DNA from 4 places in the Pseudomonas sp. Irchel 3A5 genome. Region 4 is predicted to be linked to each of the others. Evidence: predicted binding sites of a transcription regulator. Region 4 holds the regulator's gene; each other region holds the start of a gene.
What was found. The regulator FliA, encoded in region 4, starts transcription of late flagellar genes. The targets are predictions, from matches to a motif close to CTAAAGTTTNNNNNNNNNNNGCCGNTAA.
Positions count from the first base shown of each region.

Region 1: the regulator FliA is predicted to act here: its motif matches at 1,995-2,022, upstream of CKW31_RS10775 (methyl-accepting chemotaxis protein).
Region 2: the regulator FliA is predicted to act here: its motif matches at 1,955-1,982, upstream of CKW31_RS19490 (methyl-accepting chemotaxis protein).
Region 3: the regulator FliA is predicted to act here: its motif matches at 2,031-2,058, upstream of motA (flagellar motor stator protein MotA).

Region 1 covers NZ_FYDU01000005.1:372,432-376,656, forward strand. The annotation lists gene CKW31_RS10765 (NADH:flavin oxidoreductase/NADH oxidase) at 1-616, shown strand, start outside; gene CKW31_RS10770 (tellurite resistance TerB family protein) at 852-1,589, shown strand; gene CKW31_RS10775 (methyl-accepting chemotaxis protein) at 2,080-3,702, shown strand; gene CKW31_RS10780 (chemotaxis protein CheW) at 3,712-4,225, shown strand, end outside.
Region 2 covers NZ_FYDU01000012.1:9,040-13,264, reverse strand. The annotation lists gene CKW31_RS19495 (FadR/GntR family transcriptional regulator) at 1-232, shown strand, start outside; gene CKW31_RS19490 (methyl-accepting chemotaxis protein) at 293-1,912, opposite strand; gene CKW31_RS19485 (DUF6482 family protein) at 2,310-2,615, shown strand; gene CKW31_RS19480 (DUF1652 domain-containing protein) at 2,604-2,867, opposite strand; gene CKW31_RS19475 (helix-turn-helix transcriptional regulator) at 3,017-4,225, opposite strand, start outside.
Region 3 covers NZ_FYDU01000001.1:49,715-53,939, forward strand. The annotation lists gene motB (flagellar motor protein MotB) at 86-1,108, opposite strand; gene motA (flagellar motor stator protein MotA) at 1,112-1,963, opposite strand; gene CKW31_RS00215 (HDOD domain-containing protein) at 2,173-3,708, shown strand; gene rhdA (thiosulfate sulfurtransferase) at 3,754-4,225, shown strand, end outside.
Region 4 covers NZ_FYDU01000013.1:211,376-215,600, forward strand. The annotation lists gene CKW31_RS21460 (chemotaxis protein CheA) at 1-415, opposite strand, end outside; gene CKW31_RS21465 (protein phosphatase CheZ) at 454-1,242, opposite strand; gene CKW31_RS21470 (chemotaxis response regulator CheY) at 1,262-1,636, opposite strand; gene fliA (RNA polymerase sigma factor FliA) at 1,926-2,666, opposite strand; gene fleN (flagellar synthesis regulator FleN) at 2,663-3,496, opposite strand; gene flhF (flagellar biosynthesis protein FlhF) at 3,612-4,225, opposite strand, start outside.

The DNA.
Region 1 (4,225 bases), on a different contig from region 4:
GCGGGCGCTCACGGCCGGGTTCAAGGTCGTGGAAGTCCATGCCGCCCACGGTTATCTGTTGCACCAGTTCCTGTCGCCGCTGAGCAATCAGCGTCAGGACAAATACGGCGGTTCATTTGAAAATCGTATTCGCCTGACGCTTGAAGTGACTCAAGCTGTACGTGCGGTCTGGCCTGAAGAGTTGCCTTTGTTTGTGCGAGTGTCCGCCACTGACTGGGTGGAAGATGGCTGGAACCCGGATGAAACCGTTGAACTGGCGCGCCGCTTGAAAGAGCTGGGTGTTGACCTTATCGACGTGTCGTCGGGCGGCACTTCAGCCAATGCTGAAATCCCTGTGGGTCCGGGTTATCAGACGCGCTTCGCCGAACGGGTTCGCAAGGAGTCGGAGATGCCGACGGGCACCGTGGGCATGATCACCGAACCGGCTCAGGCCGAGCACATCCTGCGCACCGGGCAGGCCGATATCATCCTTCTCGCCCGTGAACTGCTGCGTGATCCTTACTGGCCGTTGCATGCCGATGATGACCTCGGCGGCCGCAAGGCAACCTGGCCTGCGCAGTATCAGCGTGCTACCCATCGTGATCAGCCGATCCATGAGTCTGATTTGCGGGATTAGTGTGTGATGGGCGTCGGTGCTTGCCCGCAAGCATGATGGCGTGGGACCGCCTTTAGCCGGGAAAGGGCCAGTACCGCCGGTACATTTGTATTGGTGGACATACCGCTTTCCCGGCTAAAGCCGGTCCCACGTCTTCGTTGCAACATCCGGAAGCACTCCGACTCTCCAGCCATGACACACTTCGTTTTACTCTGCCGTGTACCCAATCGAATGAAAAAGTCTGTGGAGGCTTTCCATGAACACGCGTGGCTTACTCGACCAACTTCTTAAATCCGGCCAGGAGATGTTGCAGAACAAGGCCGGTGGTGCCGGGCATCAGCAAGGCGGCAAGAAATCCTCTGCTGCGGGCGGCCTGGGTGGTTTGTTGGGCGGTGCTGGTGGCGGTGGTTTGAGCAGCCTGTTGTCAGGTGCGGGCGGTGGTGCCCTGGCTTCCGGCGCCATGGGTTTTCTGCTGGGCAGCAAGGGCGGGCGCAAAATTGGCGGCAAAGTGCTGACTTATGGTGGCCTGGCCGCCCTGGGTGTTATTGCGTACAAGGCGTATGGCAACTGGCAGGCCAAGCAGGGCCTGGCCGGGCAGGGCGAGCCACAGACCATTGACCGTCTGCCACCGGAGCAAGTCGAGGAGCACAGTCAGGCAATCCTTCGCGCATTGGTCGCCGCAGCCAAATCCGATGGTCATGTCGATGAGCGTGAACGTGAGCTGATCGAAGGTGAATTTACCAAACTGACCGGTGATCAGGAGTTGCAGCAATGGCTGCACGCCGAACTGCACAAGCCTCTGGACCCGGTCGAAGTCGCGCGTGCCGCGAAAACGCCGGAGATGGCGGCAGAAATGTATATTGCCAGTGTGATGATGGTGGACGAAGAACAGTTCATGGAGCGTGTGTATCTGGACGAACTGGCCCGTCAACTGAAGCTGGCACCTGCATTGAAGGCTGAGCTGGAAATACAGGTGCGTCAGGCGCAGGTTTAAAAGCAGTCGGTTGTGCTTGCTCGCAGCAAATGACAACGCGGTATGCCTTTCAGCCGCGTCTCATGTATCGCGGGCAAGCCTCGCTCCCACAGTTCCTGCGCGCTCTCGTAGGACCGGCTTTAGCCGGGAGGACGTCAGTACATCCGCTAAAAATCCATCCCCAGGACTATTGCCCTCGCGGCTGAAGCCGGTCCTACGGGGTTGCGATCAATCTTCGGGTTTGTGAGGAGACATAGAATCTCCCACAGTTCCTGCGTAAAGCTGGCCCAACCACCCATCTGCAACACCACATCTAACCCCTGCACTCATCCGAATACCCAAGGCCTGTAAGAAAATTCTCTGGATTTCGTGGGAATAACCCTAATTTATCTCTGAAACAACCCCCTTAGTTCGTCAGAGCCTGGGCTATACTCAGGCCGCGTTGGGCCGCTCATCGGTCCGCTTCTTGAACCCGGCGTGAAGTCCGGTGTTGAACTCTTGAGGGATGACCGTGAAGAACTGGACCTTACGCCAACGGATCTTGGCGAGTTTCGCCGTAATTATCGCCATCATGCTCATGATGGTTATCGTGTCGTTTTCCCGCCTGCTATCCATTCAGTCCAGTGAAGAAGAAGTTCGCCTCGATGCACTTCCAGGCGTGTACTACAGCACCCTGCTGCGCAGCGCTTGGGGTGAAAGTTACATTCGGACTCTTGAGCTGATCGGTGAAGGGGAGGGGCGTGAGTTGACCGGCCCGGAAAAAGACCAGTTCAAGGATTTCGAGGCGCGCCTTCAACAGCAGGTCGACAACTATAAGCAAACCATCTTTGACGATAACGACCGCGCGAATTTCACTGACTTCGAGCGGCAGCGTGAGACTTACACGCGCCTGCTCAATGACGTGCATACCAGTTTCCAGCGCGGCGACTATATAAAAGCCAAGACCGAGTTTTACGATCAGACCAGACCAGTCTGGACGCTGGGTCGTAAGCAACTTAACGACATCATCGTCATCAACAAAAAAGTAGCTGATGACGCGACGGACCGAATTGTCGTCGCTGTTACCGGCGCAAAAATCAGCATGGGGCTTTCTCTGCTCATCGCGATTATCGCTGCGACATCATGCGGACTGTTGCTGATGCGTTCGATCATGTCGCCGATGCAGCGCATCGTCAGCATCCTGGAAACCATGCGCACCGGCGACTTGAGCAAACGGCTCAATCTGGATCGCAAAGACGAATTCGGCGCAGTGGAAACCGGTTTCAATGACATGATGACCGAGCTGACTGGCCTCGTTTCCCAGGCTCAGCGCTCCTCGGTACAGGTCACGACATCCGTCACCGAGATTGCTGCCACTTCCCGGCAGCAGCAGGCCACGGCTACCGAAACCGCCGCGACTACTACTGAAATTGGCGCGACGTCCCGGGAAATTGCTGCCACTTCCCGGGATCTGGTTCGCACCATGACCGAAGTGACCAGTGCTGCTGATCAGGCTTCGATCCTTGCCGGTTCCGGTCAGCAGGGCCTGGCACGTATGGAAGACACCATGCACCAGGTGATGGGCGCGGCGGATCTGGTCAACGCCAAACTGGCGATCCTCAATGAGAAGGCTGGCAACATCAATCAGGTGGTCGTGACCATCGTCAAGGTCGCTGACCAGACCAACCTGCTGTCGCTCAACGCCGCTATTGAAGCGGAGAAGGCCGGTGAGTACGGCCGTGGTTTTGCCGTCGTCGCGACAGAAGTGCGTCGTCTGGCTGACCAGACGGCCGTGGCGACTTACGACATTGAGCAGATGGTCCGTGAGATCCAGTCGGCGGTGTCTGCCGGCGTGATGGGCATGGACAAGTTCTCCGAGGAAGTCCGCCGCGGTATGTTCGAAGTCACTCAGGTGGGCGAACAGTTGACGCAGATTATTCATCAGGTGCAGGCGTTGGCACCTCGAGTGTTGATGGTCAACGAAGGCATGCAGGCCCAGGCCACCGGTGCCGAGCAGATCAATCAGGCGCTTGTGCAATTGGGCGATGCCAGTAGCCAGACGGTGGAGTCCTTGCGTCAGGCCAGTTTTGCCATTGATGAGTTGAGTCAGGTGGCGGTCGGTCTGCGCAGCGGCGTTTCGCGTTTCAAAGTCTGAGTACTGACCATGAGCGATCAACCGGTCAGTCGCGGCAGCTCCTCGGTGGTGCCGAAAAACAAGCTGTTCCTGCTGTTTCGTATCGGCGATGAGCGCTATGCACTGGAGGCGCTGCAAATCGCCGAAGTGCTGCCGCGCCTGCCGCTCAAGGTCATTGCCCAGGCGCCGCAGTGGGTTGCGGGGGTGTTGGCCCATCGCGGCGATATGATCCCCGTGATTGACCTTGCGGCGTTGGCTTTCGGCCAGATCGCCAAGTCGCGAACCAGCACGCGCCTGGTGTTGGTGCATTATCAGGCTGATGCCGGGCAGCCGAAGCGCCTGCTCGGGCTGATTATCGAGCAAGCCACCGACATGCTGCGCTGTGCGCCAGACGAGTTCAAGGAGTACGGCCTGGACAATCCCGATGCCTCCTATCTGGGGCCGGTACGCGAAGACGCGTCAGGGCTTGTGCAGTGGATCCGCGTTCAGGACCTGCTCAGTGATCAGGTCCGTGAGCTGCTCTATCCGGCGCAGCCCCCGGCAT
Region 2 (4,225 bases), on a different contig from region 4:
TGATATCACCGAACATCTGGGCCTGACGCTCATTCCGCGTAACCGCCTCAACTCGGCAGCGCTGGCCAACACGGCCATCAAGGATTACAGCGCCAGGCTGCGTCAGGAACATCACGACATTTATGCCACCATTGCCAACCGGGACTCAGACGGTGCCAAGGCCGCAATGCGTCGCCACTTGAGTAATATCCGTGAGCGCTTGCGTGCAGCGTATGAGAAACAGGGATCATGAACACCGACCGAACGCGCTGTAGCGACTGTTGCGTCGCTACAGCTTTCCCAGCCTGAAAAATTACAGGGCGAACCGTCCCACCAGCCTGTTCATGTCAGCCGCCAGACGCGACAGCTCGGAACTCGCCGCTGCGGTCTGATGAGCGCCCGTCGCGCTCTGGATGGACAGGTCACGAATACTCATCAGGTTGCCGTCTACCGAACGAGCCACTTGGGCCTGCTGCTCCGAAGCGGTGGCGATCATCTGATTCATTTCGTTGATTTCATTGATGGCTTTGGCAATCAATGTCAGCGCCGCGCCCGCTTCATGAGCCACACCCAATGTACCTTGCGCCTGCTCACAGCTCTCACTCATGGCTTTGGTGGCCTGCTCGGTGCCTTTGAGAATGTCACCGATCATTTGCTCGATTTCCTGCGTGGACGTCTGAGTACGATGCGCCAGCGCCCTCACCTCGTCGGCGACGACAGCAAAGCCTCGACCCTGCTCCCCTGCCCGCGCCGCTTCGATGGCTGCGTTCAAGGCCAGCAGGTTTGTCTGCTCGGCAATGGTGCGGATCACGTCCAGCACCTTGCTGATGTCCTTGGACTGTACCGCCAGACGCTGCACGTCACCGCTGGTGTTCTGCACGGTCTGACTGAGTCTCTCGATGGCAGTGACGGTGCTGGTAACCCGCGAAGCGCCTGTGCGGGTTGCCTGATCAGAAGCCTTGGCAGCGTCAGACGCCGAAGCCGCATTACGGGCGACTTCATCAACAGCCGCAGTCATTTCATTGACCGCCGTCGCCGCCTGATCGATTTCGGTGTTCTGACGCATCAACCCTTTGCTGGACTCTTCAGTGACAGCATTCATCTCCTCAGATGCCGAGGCCAGTTGAGTGGCTGAATCACCAATCAGCTTGATGGTGTCGCGCAGGTTGTTCTGCATCTGCTGGGTGGAGCGCAGAAGGTCGGCGAACTCGTCCTTGCCATTGATTGTAATAACGGTGCGCAGATCACCTTTGGCGATCATGTCATTGACCCGCAACATGTCGCGCAAAGGCACAACAATACTTTTAGTAAACAAGACCGCTAGCGCGATAGTTGCCAATGCGGCGGCGACAATTATGAAAATGACAAACATCAAGCCACTTTGATAAGACGCCTCGGACGCTTTACCTGCTTCGCCCGCCTCTTCAATATTCATCTGGACAAGCCCGGCCACTGCTTCTTCCAGAGGTCGCGTCACGGGGGTTACGTTACTGGCTATATAAGCCAATGCCTCGGCAGCTGCACCTCGACTTGCAAGGGCTGAAACGCCATCGAACGCGGTCAGCATTTTTTCAGAGTTTTCAGAAACGGCTTTGAATAACTGGCCTTCCCTGTCGCTGGCAACAAAAGGGGCGTAAGTCTGAATCTGCTTCCTTAGCTCGTCACGCAGGTTGTTGATGGTTTTGACGGTTGCGGCGATAGCCTCGGGATCGGTCTGGGAAACCAGTCGACGGTTCTCAAGACGCAAGCGCAGCATGGCGGCGTTGATCCGGTCGGCAACCACGATACTGGCCAGTGCGTCATTCTCCAGATCCGCAGCCATCTCGCGAATATCGCCCATTTTCCATACGGAGATCCCCCCCAGGGCCACCAACAGAAAAGCGATAAACATGAAGCTGAGTGTCGCGCGCACCGATACCTTGAGGTTTCTCATTAACAGGCTTCCGTTTCAGATTTATTAGCATTCGATGTGAAACTATCGGCCATTAAAAATTAAGCTTGAGGCCATCTTAAAAATTGCAGTAGCACACTGTTTACTCGCATTAGTTGGAACACCTCACCCGTATTAAATTATTCGGCACGTTGAAAGCTGGCTGAAAGAAACAATGTATTGGGACGAGAAAAATCTGTGCTGGGGTGTGTGCGTAAGCCGCTAAAAAATAAAAGTAATAAAAACTTTAACTGATCAAACAGTCAGCTTTTTAATTTTCCAAACCCTGCATTGCTGTCAACTGACGACCACTAATCGGCGAGGTCCGAACTTGACCCGCGCATCTGTCTCAAACCTGAGCAGGCAGGCAATCGTCCGCCAATGTTCAAGAGGTAATATCATGGAACTGGGTAAATTGGCTGATCAGGTGAAGAAAGGCGAAATTGAAGCGGTCCATCTGGTCACGATGGAGGGAGGGTCCTACGTCATGCATGCGATGAAGGATGGCAAATCCCACCCTATCATCGATGCCAAGGGCAGCACGCTGCATATCGCGTCACTGGAAGAGGCACGCAAAAACCTGAAGGGCGTGCCTGAAGTACCGCTGTTCCTCGTCCAGCCCGCGGTCTATGACGAGATGGTCGGCTTGGGTACCACTGACCAGCAACCCAATCGCGAACCGATTCCCTGGAACTCAAGCCTGTGAAGAGGGAGCAACATCAAGTGGGTTCATTCCGACACTGCCCAGCTCATCGCGTAATTCGCTGATAAGCGCCAACACGTCGTGCTGGGTTTTAACCTGATCCAGCGCAATGCCGATGACCATCAGGTCAACGCGTCCTGATTCTCGATCATAAATGCGTACGCTGAGGGATGCGTCTGCACTGATGACGCATTCGCATGCCAAGGGCTCAAAGCTGCCTTCGATTTCCTGACGGACCTGCGACAGCCAGCTCATTGCCGGCCACCTTGTACTTGCGAGCTCTTAAAAGTCTGCAACTGCTGCCCCTGACAAGGTCCAGAAATGGACCGTCAGGGTAAAGAAAACAGCGCCAAGATAAACAGACGAATTTGCACTGGTAGCACTAGTGCATTCGCACCATCAATCTAGTGCAGTGGCTTGCGGCCATCACTGGTGAAGAGTGCCCTCTCCCTTGCCCAGACAATAGCTTCAGCGCGGCTGTGTACACCAAGTTTGGAATACATGGTCGCTACGTGATTGCGCACGGTGTTGGGCGCGAGCTTAAGACGTGCCGCGATTTCCTTGTCGGCCAGGCCTTCGCAGATCAAGCCCAATACGTCCTTTTCCCGAGCCGTCAGGTCTGTCAATGAACTGCCTGGTAACTGCGGGGCTTTGCCTTTCTTCACGTTGGCCAGCTTTTCAATCAACGAGCGGGCAAACCAGGAAGCGTCCTGCATGACCTCTTCGATGGCCGCGATCAATTCCAGGTCGGATCGCTTGCGCTCCGAGATGTCCATCAGCACCAGCAGATAACAGGAGATACCCTGAATCACGACAGTATCGGCAGACAGTACGCAGTCGATGACCTCATCACCACGCTTGCGCACCTTGAGCTCCATACCTTCAATGCTGCCGGTCTTCTTCAATACCTCGAATATCTGTTCGCAGCTTTTCGGGTCGTCAATGAAGCCAAGCTCCTCGACAGATCGCCCGGTCAGTTCCTGCGCGGTGAAACCGGTGGTGTTAATGAAGGCATCGTTCACCTCAACCAAAAACTGCGATTCGGCGTTACACACCAGCGTCGGCACCGGGGTCAGGCGAAAGGCTTTGGCGAAACGCTCTTCGCTCTGGCGCAATGCAGTCTCGACCTTGCGGCGGGGCTCCATATCCATGAAAGAAAACAGCATGCAGTCGTCCTCGCTGATGTCCAGCGGCTGTCCGGCGACGATCACCAGTTTGCTGCCGCCGTCGGGCAGCCTCAGCTCGGCCTGCATTTGCGGAATGGTTCCGCCGTCGTTGAGCCGCTCGATGGCGAGGTCTTTACGCTCTGCATTCTCGAGAACGTCAAGTTCATAGACTGAGCGCCCGATGACTTGCTCGCGGGTGTAGCCGGTCATCTCCAGAAAACCCTGATTGACTTTGATGTAGCGCAAATCGCTGAGCCTGCAGATAACCGCCGGTGCCGGGTTAGCCGCGAATGTACGTTCGAAACGCTGCTCGGCGCTGGCCAGTTCGGTAGCATCGGTGATGATGAGCGCCATCAGTTCGGGCTCACCGGAGCGACCTTCCAGCACCATGCTGCGCACTCGATGCACCCAGCATTTTTCATCGTTGCCCGTCGGCCTGACTTCCAC
Region 3 (4,225 bases), on a different contig from region 4:
ATTTGCAGCCGACAAAAAAGCCCGGACTCTTTCGAGATCCGGGCTTTTTACTTGCAGCTTGAGGCTTGTAGCTCGTGGCTAGACCTTAATTCTTCGTCTCATCCAGCTTCAACGTGCCGTCTTCGAACAAGTTCAGCTTTTGCCGAATCTCGTGCGGCTGGGCGTAGGCCTGTGGATCATCCGGCGGCTGGATTCTAGGATTGACTGGCGCAGCCGGTGCAGGCTCAGTGCCCGTGGCTTTGCCCTGGCCGCCCCTGTAAACCTGACTGCCTTCAATACGCTGCATGGCCTTCTTGGTCAGGACCATGATATCGATGCGCCGGTTGACCGGGCTTTGCGGATGCTCGCCGTCATACAGCATCGACGACGCATAGCCGACTACCCGCGCCACCTGGTTTTCCGGGTAGGTGCCGGCAACCAGAGCTCGACGTGCCGAGTTGGCCCGATTAGCCGACAGCTCCCAGTTACCGAACTCGCCGTTACCCACATAAGGCTTGCCATCTGTGTGCCCGCTGATGCTGATTTTGTTCGGCACCGCTTTGATGGTATCGGCCATGGCCAGCAGAATGTCTTCGAAATAGGGCTTGAGACGCGCACTGCCCAGGTCGAACATCGGCCGGTTATCAGCGTCTGTAATCTGGATCCGCAGACCATCCTGAGTAATCTCGAAATGGATCTGGTCCTTGAATTTCAGCAGTTCAGGATTCTCTTCGATCTTGTTCTGCAACTCCTGGAGCAACAACTCCAGACGCTCTTGCTCGACCTCTTCCGCCTTGGCCTCCGCCGTCTCGGCTTCGATTGGCACAGTGTCTGGTGTAGGGGTGTTCTTGATTTCCGGGTTCAAGGTCTGATCAGGCGACATTTCCGGCGATCCACCCAGATCAATCACGTAGGGCGAACCACTGTCCGAGAACCCGACCGGGTCTTTAAAGTAACCGGCGATAGCGACTAACTGCTCCGGGGTTGCTGCAGACAGCAGCCAGAGCACCAGAAAGAACGCCATCATGGCGGTTGCAAAGTCCGCGAAGGCGATTTTCCAGGCGCCACCGTGGTGACCGGCTTCATAGCGCTTTACGCGCTTGATGATTATCGGCTGATTATTTTCCATGACTCAGCGACCGCGAACCGCTTGTTCCAGCTCACTGAAGCTGGGCCGGTGTGCCGGATAGAGAACCTTGCGGCCAAACTCGACAGCCAGCGAAGGAGGCATACCGGAGGCCGATGCCACCAGCGACGCCTTGATGGCCTCATAGACGTTGAGCTCTTCTTTGGCATCGTGGGCAAGGCAGCTCGCCAGAGGACCGAAGAAACCGTAGGCGGCAATGATACCCAGGAAGGTACCCACCAGCGCAGCACCCACGTGGTTACCAATGGCAGCCTTGTCGCCGTCACCCAGGGAAGCCATGGTGATCACGATGCCGAGTACTGCCGCCACAATACCGAAACCGGGCAGGCCGTCGGCGATACCGGTTACAGCGTGGGATGGATGACCCAGCTCTTCCTTGATGCTCTGCAGCTCCATGTCAAACAGGCCTTCCAGCTCGTGAGGAGCCATGTTGCCGGATGACATGATACGCAGGTAATCACAGATATAAGCCGTCATGCGCTCGTCTTTCAGCACGCCGGGATACTTGGCGAAAATCGGGCTCGCCGAAGCGTCTTCGATGTCCCCTTCAATCGCCATCATGCCTTCACGGCGGCTCTTGTTGAGGATCTCGTACACCAGACCCAGCACTTCAAGATAGAAGGCGTGCGTGAAGCGCGTACCGAACATCTTCAGCGACTTCTTCATGACGTGCATGGTCATGTAGCCTGGGTTGGCTTGCAGAAATGCGCCCAGACAGGCACCACCGATGATCAACACCTCGAAAGGCTGGATCAGCGCGCCAATCTTACCGTGAGAAAGTACGTAGCCTGCGAGAACACTCGCGAAGACGACGATGATGCCGATAATTTTAGCCATAGGTAGAAAGTACTTACTGAGTCGGGTTCAGGGACATGCGCGGAAGTTCTTGAAACTCTTGTTCTACTTATCGGCATATGTGGGCCAGACTGTAGCCAGAAAAATCGAAAAGCCAGTTGACCGGTGAACGGGGGCCCGTAAATTAGGGTCTTACCCATTGATTTCGCAGTGTCCACTGCCTACATTTTCAGTCGCACGGGCCATGATGCATGCCTCCAGAAACGTCGCCACAGCTTCCCGTCCCGAACACGCTCGATGCGTGGCTCAAGCAATTGGACAGCATTGCATTGCCGGTCCCTCTGCCCAGCCACAATAAGGTCCGTAGCGCACTGAATGATAGCCGCCGCTCTTTGCGTGACATCGCCGACATGATGCAGGACAGCCCGGCGCTGGTCCTGAGCGTGATGCGCGAAGCCAACCATCAAAGCACCGGTCTGACCGAACCTGCTGAAAGCCTCGAAGTGGCGATCACTCGTCTGGGCCTGGGGCGTACGGAGGTGCTGCTCAACCGCCTGCCCGCTCTGGAAAACGAGAAGATTCCGGCCACGTTCCGCCAGTTGCTACTGATCAGTCAGCACGCTACGCAGCAGGCCAACGGACTGTTCGCGGCTCGCCTGGCGCGGCTCTGGCAGGATATCCACCTGGGCAGCCTGTTGTTTCTGGCGCCGCTGTGGCCAATAGCGCTGGCGCACCCGAAATTGCTGGAAGAATGGGAACTGCGGGTTATCCACAAAGGTGAGTCTTCCCGGGCAGTGGAGAAAAAGCTGTTTGGCGTCAGTCTGCTGGAGCTCTGCATGCAATTGGCCACCTTGTGGCGCCTGCCTTTATGGGTGACTCAAGGCTACAAGCTGCTGATCAGCGAACGACGCCAATTGGTCAAGGCGCTGCATATTGCGCGGGCTAATGACGATCCATTGCAACAGCAGCAATTGATGGACGCCGATCCGAACCTGCGTCGCTGGTTCAATCAACCCGCCAATACCGTACTGCTGGGCAACGGCCTGGCGCTGGCCGCTCAACAGGCATGGGACAGCCCGCACTGCCTGCGCTGGGAGTTAATGAGCAGCCTGTACTTGCAGCAATCCATGGACAGCGTGCAGCAGCAGGCCCATCAGAACGCAGTCAGCAGCGCTCGCAACCATAATGACCCAAGCCTGTGGCACCCGGCCGAAGCGCTGATCTGGCCGTGGGCAACCCGCCGGATTCACAGCAAGCTGCAAGCAGCGCCGCCACCCTCGCCCGATGCCTTGCAGAGCTGGCGCAAGCTGTGCGCCGACTTGCTCGCCAACCCGAGCCCCTTCAGTAACGCCATGCACTTGACCACCACGGCGCGGGACGCTCTGGTTTCCTGCGGCATGGAACGTGTGATGTTGCTGATGGCAGACAAGACCGGTACCCAGCTGCGTGTCCATCAGATCGCCGGGTTGAGAGCTGAAACGACGTCGCTGGCGCTCTCTATAAAGGAAAGCACCGTATTGCAACGTCTGTTGGCTCAGCCCACCCAGCTCCGCATGACGCCCGCCAATATCGATCAATTCTCGGCTCTGCTGCCGGGTAATCTGCGGGCTTTGTTCCCAGGCAAACACTGGCTGATCCGATCTCTGAGCAGCAACAATAAGGTGTTGATGCTGGTGGTGGCAGATCAGGGCGGCGGGCAGTTTTCGGAAACCTCGGTGCAGGCTTTCGGTAAAACCTGCCAATGCATCGAGCGGGCGCTGACAAGCTTTAGTAGTCGCAAAGCCTGACAGCTGGGCTACAATTCGCCTCTTTTTTTGAATTGGAGGCTGCACATGTCTGTCTTCTCTGGCTTGCCGCTGGTTATCGAGCCAAGCGACCTGAAGGATCGCCTGGATGCTCCGGAACTGATCCTGGTGGATCTGACCAGTAGCGCCCGATATGACGCCGGACACATACCCGGCGCGCGTTTCGTCGATCCGAAACGTACTCAGTTGGGCCAGCCTCCAGCACCGGGTTTGCTACCTGCCCACGCAGACCTGCAAGCGCTGTTCGGCGAACTGGGTCACAACGCCGATGCGGTGTATGTGGTCTACGACGACGAAGGCGGCGGCTGGGCCGGACGCTTTATTTGGTTACTGGATGTAATCGGCCACAGCAAATACCACTATATCGACGGCGGCCTCCTGGCCTGGCAGGCTGATGGCTTGCCCTTGTCCACAGCGGTTCCCCCCTCGGCTGGCGGGCCGGTTGACCTGCAGCTGCATGACGAACCCACTGCTACACGCGAGTATTTGCAAAGTCGCC
Region 4 (4,225 bases):
CAGCAGCAGGCGCTTCGTCAGCCGATGCCGGCTCCGCCAGGCGCGCCAGGGCAGCCAGCAATTCCGGTGTTGCCGGAGTCACTTCACTGCGCTCACGCACTTGACTGAACATCGCATTGACCGCATCCAGCGCTTCAAGGACCACGTCCATCAGTTCCGAATCTACGCGACGCTCACCCTTGCGCAGGATGTCGAAGACGTTCTCGGCGATGTGGCAGCACTCCACCAGCTCATGGAGCTGGAGGAAGCCGGCGCCCCCTTTTACAGTGTGAAAACCGCGAAAAATTGCATTGAGCAGATCTGCGTCATCCGGTCGGCTTTCCAGCTCGACCAACTGTTCAGACAACTGCTCGAGAATTTCGCCGGCCTCTACCAGAAAATCCTGAAGGATCTCTTCATCGGCGCCGAAGCTCATTGGGGTGCTCCCTAAAATTAACCGTCAACAGACCAGACTTAGAAGCCCAGGCTCGATAGCAGATCGTCTACATCGTCCTGTCCGGACACAACGTCTTCCCGTTTATCGGCATGAATCTGCGGACCTTCACCCTGTTTGATATGTTTTTCTGGATCTTTTTCTGCGCGGATGGATTCGTCGTCATGTTCGATGCCCGCAAAGCGGTCTACATGACTGGCCATGAGCACCAATTTCAGCAGATTGCTCTCGACTTCAGTGACCAATTGCGTGACGCGCTTGATCACCTGACCGGTCAGGTCCTGGAAGTCCTGGGCCAGCAGAATGTCGTTGAGGTGGGAGGAAACCTCATGGGTATCCTTTTCGGTGCGCGTCAAGAAACCATCGACACGTCGCGCCAGCTCACGAAACTCTTCAGCACTGACTTCACGCCGCATGAAACGCCCCCAGTCCGCGCTCAAGGCCTTGGCCTCGTCGTTCAGACTGTGCATCAGCGGGGTGCTTTCTTCGACCAGGTCCATGGTGCGGTTAGCCGCATTTTCCGTGAGCCTGACGACATACGACAGGCGTTCGGTGGCGTCCGTGATCTGGGACACCTCTTCGGCTTGCGGCATGTTCGGGTCAATCTGGAAGTTGACGATCGCGCTGTGCAACTCGCGGGTCAGCTTGCCGATTTCCTGATACAGGCCACGATCCCGAGCCTGGTTAAGCTCATGGATAAGTTGCACGGCGTCGCCGAAACGGCCTTTTTCAAGGCTCGCCACCAGCTCGGTTGCGTGTTTTTTCAGGGTCGATTCAAACTCGCCCATTGACGTTTCGTTGTTCTCCATAAAGCCCTCGCGGCATACATCAGCTATTGACGCGCTCAAAGATCTTGTCGATCTTTTCTTTCAGCGCCTGAGCCGTGAATGGCTTGACGACATAACCGTTGACGCCGGCCTGAGCCGCTTCAATGATTTGGTCGCGCTTGGCTTCTGCGGTCACCATCAACACCGGGAGGTGCTTGAGGCGCTCATCGGCACGCACTTTACGCAGCAGGTCGATACCAGTCATGCCAGGCATGTTCCAGTCCGTTACCAGAAAGTCAAAGGAACCGCTTTCCAGCATTGGCAACGCGGTAAGCCCGTCATCGGCTTCGGACGTGTTGGTAAAGCCCAGATCACGCAGCAGGTTTTTAATGATCCGCCGCATCGTTGAGAAGTCATCAACGATGAGGATTTTCATGTTCTTGTCCAATTCGACCTCCAAGCAGTCTTTGACGCGTTCAGCACCTGAACGCGCTGTTCAATCAATACCGGCACAGCTCACATCGGCTGCACGAAAACGACGGGCTTGGTAAATCAACAACTATGGAAACCGCACAGCAAATCCACGGACTGCATGAAAGCTATTGCTTTTAACAGTCCGTGGTACGAATGCCTGTATGGCCCCAGCCTTGTCCACTGTCCCACGTAACGCTTTGCACAGCCTGCTCACACGCAACACGTAATCACCAAGGATTACGTACCACTTGTCAACGCGCTCGCCACTCTCCCAAACGCCCTCGTAAACGAGCTGCGCACTGGCTGTGTAACTGGCTGACTCGAGATTCGCTGACCCCCAGGACCTCACCGATTTCCTTGAGGTTCAGCTCCTCGTCATAGTACAGCGCCAAAACCAGACGTTCACGCTCCGGCAAGTTGGCAATTGCATCTGCCAACGCAGCCTGGAAGCGTTCATCTTCCAGGTCGCGCGACGGCTCAAGCGAACCGCTTGCGCCATCCTCATGCAGTCCTTCATGTTCGCCGTCCTGCAAAAGGTCGTCGAAACTGAAGAGGCGACTGCCCAAGGTATCGTTCAAAATCCCGTAGTAATCATCGAGACTCAATTGGAGTTCGGCCGCAACCTCGTGATCTTTAGCGTCACGGCCTGTTTTTGCTTCAATTGAGCGAATTGCGTCACTGACCATGCGCGTATTGCGGTGAACCGAGCGAGGTGCCCAGTCGCCCTTGCGCACTTCATCGAGCATCGCACCACGGATACGAATCCCGGCGTACGTCTCGAAACTGGCACCCTTGGTGCAATCGTACTTGGTGGAAACTTCCAGCAAGCCGATCATCCCCGCCTGAATCAAGTCTTCGACCTGAACACTGGCAGGCAAGCGCGCCAGTAAATGGTAGGCAATGCGCTTGACCAGCGGAGCATACCGCTCGATCAAATCATATTGCGAGTTTCGGGACGCTTTGCTGTACATCTGATAGCCGCTCGCGGTCATTGAACAGGCCCTGCAGTTGTCTGGTAAACCAGTCGCTCAACGAAGAACTCAAGATGTCCACGTGGGTTGGCAGGCAGCGGCCAGGTATCGACCTTCTGCGCAATGGCCTTGAACGCCAGCGAACATTTAGAGCGTGGGAAAGCTTCGTATACGGCACGTTGTTTCTGTACGGCCTTACGCACACATTCGTCGTAAGGCACTGCGCCGACATACTGCAAAGCGACGTCCAGGAAGCGGTCAGTCACCTTGGTCAACTTGGCGAACAGGTTGCGCCCTTCCTGAGGACTCTGGGCCATATTGGCCAGGACCCGGAAACGGTTCATGCCGTAATCGCGATTGAGCAACTTGATCAGAGCGTAGGCGTCCGTGATGGAAGTGGGCTCATCGCACACCACCAGCAAGACCTCCTGAGCGGCCCGGACAAAGCTGACCACCGACTCGCCAATACCGGCGGCTGTGTCGATGACCAGCACGTCGAGATTGTCGCCAATGTCGCTGAATGCCTGAATCAGACCGGCGTGCTGCGCCGGGCTCAGATGAACCATGCTCTGGGTGCCGGAGGCAGCAGGCACGATTCGAATCCCGCCCGGGCCTTGCAACAACACGTCGCGAAGCTCACAACGACCCTCGATCACATCGGCGAGGGTACGTTTTGGCGTCAGCCCCAGAAGGACGTCGACATTCGCCAGGCCAAGGTCGGCGTCCAGCAGCATGACGCGCCGGCCGAGCTCGGCCAAGGCCAGCGAAAGGTTCACTGACACGTTAGTCTTACCGACGCCACCCTTGCCGCCGGTCACCGCGATCACCTGTACGGGATGCATGCTGCCCATGTTAATTGTTTACCTTGTCTTGCGTAGACCGAAGCCAGATTGCGGGCGACACGCTCAATGAAGAGCAATGCCAGGCAGACCACCGATGCAGGTAACTCTGAATAGTTCGCTTCACTTAACCGACCCGTTTGTTGGGGTTGTGGTAAAGGTCGGCGAACATATCCGCCATGGCCTCTTCGCTTGGCTCTTCTTGCATCTGCACATTGACCGCGCGCGTCACCAATTGGTGCCTGCGCGGAATGTGGAGATCATCAGGAATTCTAGGCCCATCAGTCAGATAGGCCACAGGCAACTCATGACTGATGGCAAGGCTGAGCACTTCCCCCAGGCTGGCAGTTTCGTCCAGCTTGGTCAGGATGCAGCCGGCCAGACCACAGCGTTTGTAGCTGTGATACGCAGCCGTCAGCACTTGTTTCTGGCTGGTGGTTGCCAGTACCAGATAATTACGTGATTTGATCCCGCGCCCCGCCAGACTCTCCAGCTGCATACGCAGAGCCGGATCACTGGCTTGCAGGCCCGCGGTATCAATCAGCACAACACGCTTGCGCAGCAGTGGGTCCAGCGCTTGCGCCAGTGACTGGCCTGGATCGACGTGAGTCACCGGCACGTTGAGGATGCGGCCCAATGTCTTGAGCTGCTCCTGAGCGCCGATACGGAAACTGTCCATGCTGACCAGGGCGATATTCTGTGCGCCGTACTTGAGTACGTAACGCGCTGCCAGCTTGGCCA